3 regions of the Streptomyces sp. SP17BM10 genome follow, and region 1 is predicted to be linked to each of the others. Evidence: predicted binding sites of a transcription regulator. Region 1 holds the regulator's gene; each other region holds the start of a gene.
What was found. The regulator HrcA, encoded in region 1, represses chaperone genes, less so after heat shock. The targets are predictions, from matches to a motif close to TTNGCACTCNGNNNNNCNGAGTGCNAA.
Positions count from the first base shown of each region.

Region 2: groES (co-chaperone GroES) is a predicted target of HrcA. The motif match lies at 1,706-1,732, and genes of this name have one in related genera.
Region 3: PUR71_RS39450 (FmdB family zinc ribbon protein) is a predicted target of HrcA. The motif match lies at 1,273-1,299, and genes of this name have one in related genera.

Region 1 covers NZ_JAQYXB010000669.1:242,355-245,623, reverse strand. Annotated here, with positions in the region: gene htpX (zinc metalloprotease HtpX) at 1-882, opposite strand, end outside; gene hrcA (heat-inducible transcriptional repressor HrcA) at 1,132-2,166, shown strand; gene dnaJ (molecular chaperone DnaJ) at 2,245-3,269, shown strand, end outside.
Region 2 covers NZ_JAQYXB010000571.1:142,984-146,252, reverse strand. Annotated here, with positions in the region: gene PUR71_RS15905 (polysaccharide deacetylase family protein) at 1-391, shown strand, start outside; gene PUR71_RS15900 (class I SAM-dependent methyltransferase) at 429-1,595, opposite strand; gene groES (co-chaperone GroES) at 1,875-2,180, shown strand; gene groL (chaperonin GroEL) at 2,297-3,269, shown strand, end outside.
Region 3 covers NZ_JAQYXB010000684.1:77,832-81,100, forward strand. Annotated here, with positions in the region: gene PUR71_RS39445 (MFS transporter) at 1-1,197, shown strand, start outside; gene PUR71_RS39450 (FmdB family zinc ribbon protein) at 1,311-1,613, shown strand; gene PUR71_RS39455 (hypothetical protein) at 1,931-2,206, shown strand; gene mscL (large conductance mechanosensitive channel protein MscL) at 2,237-2,656, shown strand; gene PUR71_RS39465 (hypothetical protein) at 2,698-2,919, opposite strand; gene PUR71_RS39470 (sigma-70 family RNA polymerase sigma factor) at 3,051-3,269, opposite strand, start outside.

The DNA.
Region 1 (3,269 bases):
CAGCCGCTTCTCCAGCGTCGGGTGGGTGGAGAGCAGCTGGGAGGCCGTCTCCTTGGCGTTCAGCGCCGGGGCGAAGTAGAAGGCGTTGTAGGGCTGGGCCTGGCGCAGGTCCTTGGACGGGATCGCGGCGATCTGCCCGGTGACCTTGGTGAGCGCCGAGGCGAGCGCGCTGGGCCGGCCGGTGAGCTGGGCGGCGGCGCGGTCGGCGGCGAGCTCGCGGTAGCGCGACAGCAGCCGGGTGAGCAGGAAGCTGATCGCGTAGACGACCATCGCCACCAGCGGGATGATCAGCGCGACGATGGCCGCGTTCTGGTCGTTGTTGTTGCGTCCGCCGCCCATGAACCCGCCGTACACGGCGATCCTGGTCATCGCCCCGGCGAGGACGCCGAGGAAGCCGGCGATCGTCATCACGGCGACGTCCCGGTGGGCGACGTGGGAGAGCTCGTGCGCGAGGACGCCCTCCAGTTCCTCGGGCTCCAGCCGGCGCAGCAGGCCGGTGGTGACGCACACGACGGCGTTCTGCGGGTTGCGCCCGGTGGCGAAGGCGTTCGGCATGTCGCTGTCGGCGACCGCCACCCTGGGCTTGGGCATGTCGGCGAGCGCGCAGAGCCGGTCGACGGTGCCGTGCAGTTGCGGGTACTCCTCGGGGGACACCGGGCGGGCGCCCATCGCCCGTTCGGTGATCTTGTCGCTGAACCAGAACTGGGCCACGAACAGCCCGCCGGAGATCAGCACGATCAGGGGCCAGGCGCCGCGCAGCAGCACGATCAGCAGGCCGGTGAAACCGACGTACAACAGCCCGATCACGAACATGGTGCCGACCATCCGGCCGGTCAGGCCGCGGTCGGGCGCGAATCGGGTGTGCTGGGCCGAGCTCGACATCGCTTGCTCCTCCGTTCGCCGTCCGCTATCGATGCTGCCACCCGGACGGCCGCGGGGCACCACCCCCGCGCCGGGAACTGCGGGCAGGATCACCCCCGCTGTGCCGTTCCTGCCGTCGGACCCGGGCCGTACACTGGCAGGTAGGGTTCTGGCACTCGCGCGCTCAGAGTGCCAAAGCCGGGCCCGCCGGGCCCGCATCAGCTCGATGCGTCACAACGGACAACGTGCGAAGACGGAGGTGCGTGCCCCATGGCCGGTGAGGTCCGCCAGCTGGACGACCGCAAGCTGGCCGTGCTGCGCGCGATCGTCCAGGACTACGTGGGCACCGAGGAGCCGGTCGGCTCGAAGGCCCTGGTGGAGCGGCACAACCTCGGGGTCTCCCCGGCCACCGTCCGCAACGACATGGCGGCGCTGGAGGAGGAGGGGTACATCCACCAGCCGCACACCAGCGCCGGGCGCATCCCCACCGACAAGGGGTACCGGCTGTTCGTCGACCGGCTCGCCGAGGTCAAGCCGATGAGCGCGCCCGAGCGGCGCGCGATCCGGCACTTCCTGGAGGGCGCGGTCGACCTGGACGACACCGTCGCGCGCACCGTGCGGCTGCTCGCCCAGCTCACCCGGCAGGTCGCCGTCGTCCAGTACCCCTCGCTGAGCCGCTCGACCGTGCGGCACATCGAACTGGTCGCGCTCGCCCCGGCCAAGGTGATGCTGGTCCTGATCACCAACACCGGCCGGGTCGAGCAGCGGACGGTGGACTGTCCGGGGACCGTCGGCGAGAGCGTCCTGGCGGACCTGCGGGCCCGGATCAACGCGCGGGCCGCGGGCCAGCGCCTGCCGGACGTCCCGGCGGCGCTGGAGGAACTGCCCGCGATGTTCGAGCAGGTCGACCGGCCGACCGTCACCACGGTCCTGGCGACGCTGTTCGAGGCGCTCGCCGAGCAGAACGAGGAGCGGATCATGCTGGCCGGCACGGCCAACCTGACCCGCTTCGGCCACGACTTCCCGCTCACCATCCAGCCGGTCCTGGAGGCCCTGGAGGAGCAGGTCGTCCTGCTCCGCCTCCTGGGTGAGACCGCGGACGCGGCGATGACGGTCCGGATCGGCCGGGAGAACGCCTACGAGGGGCTGAATTCCACCTCGGTGGTGTCGGTCGGTTACGGTTCGGGCGACGAGAGCGTGGCCAAACTGGGTGTGATCGGTCCGACCCGGATGGACTATCCGGGCACAATGGGGGCGGTGCGGGCGGTGGCGCGGTACGTGGGCCAGATCCTGGCCGAGTCGTAGCGAACAGCCACCGCTGGGCGAGACCAGCGGTGGTGCCCGGTCCCAGCACTACTACAGGCGGAACAAGCGGAGCATTAGGTGGCCACGGACTACTACGCGGTACTCGGCGTCCGACGGGATGCGGGGCAGGACGAGATCAAGAAGGCGTTCCGGCGCCTGGCACGCGAACTGCACCCGGACGTCAACCCGGACCCGAAGACGCAGGAGCGGTTCAAGGAGATCAACGCCGCCTACGAGGTGCTCTCCGACCCGCAGAAGCGGCAGGTGTACGACCTCGGCGGCGACCCGCTGTCGCCGGGCGGCGGCGGTGGCGCGGGCGGCTTCGGCGCCGGCGCGGCCGGATTCGGCTTCTCCGACATCATGGACGCCTTCTTCGGCGCCGCGGCCGGCCAGCGCGGCCCGCGCTCGCGCACCCGCCGCGGGCAGGACGCCATGATCCGGCTGGAGATCACCCTGGAGGAGGCCGCGTTCGGCACCACCAAGGAGCTCCAGGTCGACACGGCCGTCACCTGCACCACCTGCAGCGGGGAGGGCGCCGCGCCCGGCACCTCCGCGCAGACCTGTGACATGTGCCGCGGCAAGGGCGAGGTCTCCCAGGTCACCCGGTCCTTCCTGGGCCAGGTCATGACCTCCCGCCCCTGCCCGCAGTGCCAGGGCTTCGGCACTGTCGTGCCGACCCCGTGCCCGGAGTGCGCCGGCGACGGCCGGGTCCGCGCCCGCCGCACGCTGACCGTCAAGATCCCGGCCGGTGTCGACAACGGCACCCGGATCCAGCTGGCCGGCGAGGGCGAGGTCGGCCCTGGCGGCGGCCCGGCCGGCGACCTGTACGTCGAGATCGCCGAGACCTCGCACACCGTCTTCCAGCGGCGCGGGGACGACCTGCACTGCACCGTCACCATCCCGATGACGGCGGCCTCGCTCGGCACCCAGGTGCCGCTGCAGACCCTGGACGGGCTGGAGGAGGTCGACATCCGGCCCGGCACCCAGTCCGGCCAGTCGATCCCGCTGCACGGCCGCGGCATCACCCACCTGCGCGGGGGCGGCCGGGGCGACCTGATAGTGCACGTCGAGGTGCAGACGCCCACCAAGCTCGACGCCGAGCA
Region 2 (3,269 bases), on a different contig from region 1:
CCCGGTGATGAGCAAGCTCTCGCCGGAGAAGCAGAAGTCCGAGATCTGCGACGACCAGGCCGCGCTCACCCAGCAGTACGGCACCGCGCCGCTGCTGTTCCGCCCGCCGTTCGGGGACGGCGCCAACACGCCGACGCTCAACACCTCGGTGCAGGAGTGCGGTCCGCGGGCGATCGTGCTGTGGCGCGAGTCGATGCAGATCCACGACATGCAGTACCAGTCGGGGGACAAGAAACTGAAGCCCGGCGACATCATCCTGGCCCACTTCCGCGGCCCGAAGGAGCTCAAGGGCGCCACGATGACCCAGATGTTCGGCGAACTGCTGGCCCGGATCCAGGAACAGGGCTTCTCGGTGGCCCGGCTGGACGACTACGTCCAGCCGCCCGCGTAGCCGACCGGTCCTCCGGTCCGACTCGGGGCCCGGCCGCTCAGACCGGCTGACCGAGCATCATCAGCGGGCCGTCGTCCGTGCGGCTGAGGATGACCGTGACGGAGTTCGGCCCGGAGGGCTTGAGCTGGCGGCGCAGTTCCTCCGGGGTGATCGCCATCCCGCGCTTCTTGATCACCACCGTGCCGACCCCGCGCTCGCGCAGCAGGGCCTTCAGCTTCTTGATGTGGAAGGGCAGCACGTCGGTCAGCTCGAAGGCGTGCGCGTACGGCGTGGGGACCAGCTCGTCCGAGGTCAGGTAGGCGATCTTCGGGTCGATCAGCCGCCCGCCCACCTGCTCGGCCACCTCGGCCACCAGGTGGGCGCGGATCACGGCGCCGTCCGGCTCGTACAGGTAGCGGCCGACCGGCCCGGCCGCGGGGTCGGGCAGGTCGCCGCCGGTGAGGCTCGCGGCGTGCGGCAGCAGGGTCGCGCGGTGCGGGTGGGCGGCCTTGGTGCCGAACCAGAGCACCGCCTCCTTGACGTCCCCGTGGTCGGAGACCCATTCGGCCTCGGCGTCCTCGGGGACGGCGTCGTGCGGGATGCCCGGCGCGACCTTCAGGGCGCCGACCGGGGTCCGGCGGCCGGCCTCGATCGCCCAGGAGAGCGGGGGGGCGTACGCCTCCGGGTCGAACACCCGGCCGCGCGCCGTGCGCCGCGCCGGGTCGGTGAACACCGCGTCGTAGCCGGTGACGTCCACGTCGGCGACGTCCGCGCAGCGCACCTCGACCAGGTCGGTGAGGCCCAGCGCGGCGGCGTTGGCGGCGGTGGCCGCGCAGGCGGCCGGGTCCCGGTCGACGGCCAGCACCTCGATCCCGGCCCGGGCCAGCGCCAGGACGTCCCCGCCGATCCCGCAGCACAGGTCGGCGAGCCGGCGCACCCCGAGCCCGGCGAAGCGCTGCGCGCGCCACTCGGCGACGCTGCGCCGGGTGGACTGCTCGACGCCGTTGGGCGTGAAGTACATCAGGTCGGCGTCCGCCCCGAACTTCGCGCGGGCGCGCTGGCGCAGCCGCGCCTGCCCGAACGCCGCCGACACCAGGTCGGCCGGGTGCTCGCGCCGCAGCCGGGTGGCCAGCGCGAGCTCCTCCTCGGGTGTGAACTCGCGCAGCGCGGCGAGCAGGTCCTGGCCCTCGGGGGTCAGCAGCGGCTGGAGGTTCTCGGTGTCCACGGGGCCATTCTCGCCGGTCGGGGCAGGTGGTGGTCGGTTCCCCGGCGGCCGCGCCGGACCGGGACCGGGTGGGCCCGGGCGTCCGCCGGCCGGGACGGCGGGGCGCGTCGTTGGCACTCTGGTTGACTGAGTGCTAACACGGGCCTATGGTCGTCCTTGGCACTCTCCACCGGGGGAGTGCTAACGCGAAGAAGCGTGCCTGACCCCCGCGACGGCAGGTCCGCAGGTTCGCCCCTTACCCGTTAGAAAACCCCGTAATCTCCGAAGGGGAGCTCGGACGTGACCACCAGCAGCAAGGTTGCCATCAAGCCGCTCGAGGACCGCATCGTGGTCCAGCCGCTCGACGCCGAGACCACCACGGCCTCCGGCCTGGTTATCCCGGACACCGCCAAGGAGAAGCCCCAGGAGGGCGTCGTCCTGGCCGTCGGCCCGGGCCGCTTCGAGGACGGCCAGCGTCTGCCGCTCGACGTCGCCGTCGGTGACATCGTCCTGTACTCGAAGTACGGCGGCACCGAGGTGAAGTACCAGGGCGAGGAGTACCTCGTCCTCTCCGCCCGCGACGTTCTCGCCATCATCGAGAAGTAAGTCGTTCCGACCCGCCCCGGATCCGTGTCCCAAGTGACAGGGGCCCGGGGCGTGGTTGTTGGTTCACGTAGTTCGGCGGCCGGTGGGCCGGCCGCAGCCCCGAGGGAATAGGGAACATGGCGAAGATCCTGCAGTTCGACGAGGACGCCCGCCGCTCGCTGGAGCGCGGTGTCAACAAGCTGGCCGACACCGTCAAGGTGACCATCGGCCCCAAGGGCCGCAACGTCGTCATCGACAAGAAGTTCGGCGCCCCGACCATCACCAACGACGGTGTCACCATCGCCCGTGAGGTCGAGCTGGACGACCCGTACGAGAACCTTGGCGCGCAGCTCGTCAAGGAGGTCGCCACCAAGACCAACGACGTCGCGGGCGACGGCACCACCACCGCCACCGTGCTGGCCCAGGCCCTGGTCAACGAGGGTCTGCGCAACGTCGCCGCCGGCGCCGGCCCGGCCGCCCTGAAGAAGGGCATCGACAAGGCCGTCGCCGCCGTCTCCGAGCACCTGCTCTCGGTGGCCCGCGAGATCGAGGGCAAGGACGACGTCGCCGCCGTCGCGTCCCTCTCCGCCCAGGACACCCAGGTCGGCGAGCTGATCGCCGAGGCGATCGACAAGGTCGGCAAGGACGGTGTCATCACCGTCGAGGAGTCGAACACCTTCGGCGTGGAGCTCGAGTTCACCGAGGGCATGCAGTTCGACAAGGGCTACCTGTCGCCGTACTTCGTCACCGACGCGGAGCGGCAGGAGGCGGTCCTGGAGGACCCGTACATCCTGATCCACCAGGGCAAGATCTCCTCGATCCAGGAGCTGCTGCCGCTGCTGGAGAAGATCCTGCAGGGCGGTGCCTCCAAGCCGCTGCTGATCATCGCCGAGGACGTCGACGGCGAGGCGCTGTCGACCCTGGTCCTGAACAAGATCCGCGGCATCTTCAACGCCGTCGCCGTCAAGGCCCCGGGCTTCGGCGACCGCCGCAAGGCGATCCTCGGCGACCTGGCCACCCTGACCGGCGGCACCGTGATCTCCGAGGAGGTCGGCCTCAAGCTCGACCAGGCCGGTCTGGACGTGCTGGGCAGCGCCCGCCGCGTGACCA
Region 3 (3,269 bases), on a different contig from region 1:
ATGGGCATCCTGATGCTCGTCACGGGCACCGGCGGCTCATGGGGCACGGCCGGCACCGTCACCGCGGTCGCCGCCGTCGCCCAGGCCCTGATCGGCCCGCAGACCGGCCGGCTCTCCGACCGGTACGGGCAGGCCACCGTCCTCGTCCCGACGGTCTTCGTGCACGCCGCCTCGGTCGCCGCGCTGATCGTCCTCGCGAACGGCCACGCGCCGGCCTGGAGCCTGTGCCTGGCCGCCGTCCCGGCCGGGGCCAGCGTGCCGCAGATCGGCGCGATGGTCCGCGCCCGCTGGGTGGCCAAGCTCGGCGCGGAGGGCGCCGGCGCCTCCTCCGCCGCCAAGGTCAGCACCGCGTTCGCGTTCGAGTCCGTGACGGACGAGCTCACCTTCGTCGTCGGCCCGATCCTGGCCGCCAAGATCGCCACCTCGGTCAGCCCCTCCGCGAGCCTGATCACGGAGGCCGCGCTCACCTTCGTCGGCGGCCTGGCCTTCGCGGCCCAGCGCCGCACCGCGCCGGCCCGGATCGTGCCTCGACCCGGGGTGCGGCGCGCCTCCGCGCTCGCCTCGCCCGGCGTCCGGCTGCTGGCCGGCGTCATCCTCGGCGTGGGCGCGGTGTTCGGCGGCATGCAGGTCTCGGTCAACGCCTTCGCCGACTCGGTCGGCCAGCACGGCGCGGCCGGCACCGTGTACGGCATCTTCGCCGGCGGCTCGATGGTGGCGGGTGTGCTGTACGGCGTGATCGCCTGGCGGCGCGCGGTGCAGCAGCGCATGATCATCAGCTACACCCTGCTGGTGCTGGGCTGCTCGACGCTGTGGGCGATGCCCAACCTGGTCACCCTCTCGATCGCCGGGCTGGTCTGCGGCCTGGCCATCGCGCCGACCCTGATCAGCGGCTACACGCTGGTCGAGACGCTGGTCGCGGACGGCGCCAAGACCGAGGCCTTCACCTGGCTGACCGGCGCCATCGGCCTCGGCCTGGCGATCGGCTCGATGGTGGCCGGCCGGCTGATCGACGGCCACGGGCCGTCCGCCGGGTTCCTGGTGCCGGCCGTCGGCGCCGGGCTGGGGCTGGCCGCGCTGGTCTCGCTGCGGCACCTGCTGGCGCCCTCGGGCGGGGCGAGCACGGTGGTCGCCGGATCCGGCGCGGGCGCCGTCCCGGCCGCCGCCGAGCCGCAGCTGGTGGGCGCCGCCAAGGGCTGACGGCGGGACGACCGGGCCCACGTCACACCGGAGTCGCTGGACTCATCAAGCGGAATACCGCATCATTGACCATCGTTAGCACTCATTAGGCGCGAGTGCCAGGAGGAAGACAAGTGCCCACGTACCAGTACCAGTGCACCGAGTGCGGCCACGGCCTGGAGGCGGTGCAGAAGTTCACCGACGACGCGCTGACCACCTGCCCCGACTGCCAGGGGAAGCTGCGCAAGGTCTTCTCGGCCGTGGGCGTGGTCTTCAAGGGCTCCGGCTTCTACCGGACGGACAGCCGCTCCTCGTCGAGCAGCTCGGTGAGCTCCTCGTCGTCGAGCTCGTCGACGTCGACCCCGGCGTCCTCGGCGCCCTCGGCCCCGGCGTCGTCCTCCTCGGGCTCGTCCGCCCCGGCTCCGGCCGCCGGCTGACCCCAGTACGCACCGGAAGGCCCGCTGCCCCGCTCCTCGCGGTGGCGGCGGGCCTTTCGCCGTTCCGGTGGCGTTCCCGTGGCCGTTTCCGGTGGACGCCCTGGTGCACGCCCTGGTGGATGCCCCGGTGGACGGCCTGATGGACGGCCTGATGGGCCTTCCCGTCAACGTCGAACGACCCGACTAGCTCGAACGGGTGCACGCCATCGTCCACAGGGTCGGGGTTATCCACAGGCTGCGGATAACGTCTTCCGGCTTCCGCCGCGGGCGGTCACCGTGGGGTCACCAGAGACCGAACGACTCGGAGGTGGTTCCCGATGAACGCCCTCAGCCACGCCGTCCCGCTGCCCGCACCCACCGTGCCGCCCCGGCGGGCCGTGCCGAGCTTCCGGCCGATCCGGCGCGGAGCCGGCGGGCGGCACCGCTGGTGGCGCGCCGTCCGGCGGCGGGCCGGGGTGCCGTCGCTGGTGCTGCTCGCGGTGGCCGCGGCGCTCGCGTCCGGGCCCGCGCGGGCGGGCCTGCCGCCGCCGCTGTCGGGTGGCGCGATGGGCCACACGGGTTGTCAATCCGGAGCTTCGGATGATCACCCGTAACCGGCCGACGACTTCGTCGTTCGAGGCGGCATGAAGGGCTTCAAGGAATTCCTGCTGCGTGGAAATGTCGTCGAGCTCGCCGTCGCCGTCGTCATCGGTGCGGCCTTCACCAACATCGTCAACGCCTTCGTCAAGGGCGTGATCAATCCGATCGTCGGTGTTTTCGGGACGAAGGACCTCGGGTCCTACAGTTCCTGCCTCAAGGGGCCCTGCGAGGTGTCTCCCACCGGCGAGGTCGTGTCCGGGATCCTCATCCTCTGGGGCCCGGTGGTCAGCGCCGCGCTCCAGTTCCTGATCACGGCCGCCGTCGTCTACTTCGTCCTGATCGTGCCCATGAACCGCCTGGCCGCCCGGCGCAAGACCCTCCCCGAGGAAGTGGCGGAGGCCGAGGCCAAGGAGGTCCAGCTGCTCACGGAGATCCGCGACGCGCTGGTCGCTCCGCTGCGCTGAGCGCGGCCCCTCCTACCCCCGTCCCTCCCCCCTGCCCCCGCTCAGTCCCCGTGGTGCGGCGGGCGCTGGCTCAGGTACCAGTCCAGCCCCCGCCCGCTCCCGGATCCGGGGCGGTCGCCCCAACCGGAGTCGGTGTCGTCCCGGGACTGCCGGTCCAGCGGGTCCCCGAAGACGAGGCGTGCCTTCGCCCGGGCATTCTCCGCCCGCTCCGCCGCTTCCGGCGTCTCCGGCTCCTGCGCCCGGTCCTGTTCCTGCTCGCTCACCCTGTTCACCCCGCTGCTCGACCCGGTCGTCGTCCTGTCCCTCCAGCCTAGGAGCCCGGGACGGCCTCGGGCCCGGGTGCGGAGCGCTCCGCACCCGGGCCCGAGATCCGTCTGCTCCGTGGTCCCGTCCCTCACGCCGCCTCGAAGCCCGCGTGGTCGGCGATCTTCTTCAGCTCGGCCAGCGCGTGCTTCTCGATCTGCCGGATCCGCTCGCGGGTGAGGCCGTGCTGCTTGCCCACCTCGGTGAGGGTGCGCTCGCGGCCGTCCTCCATCCCGTACCGGGAGCGGATGATCGAGGCCGTGCGGTCGTCCAGCCGCCCGATCAGGTCGTCCAGCTCCTCACGGCGCAG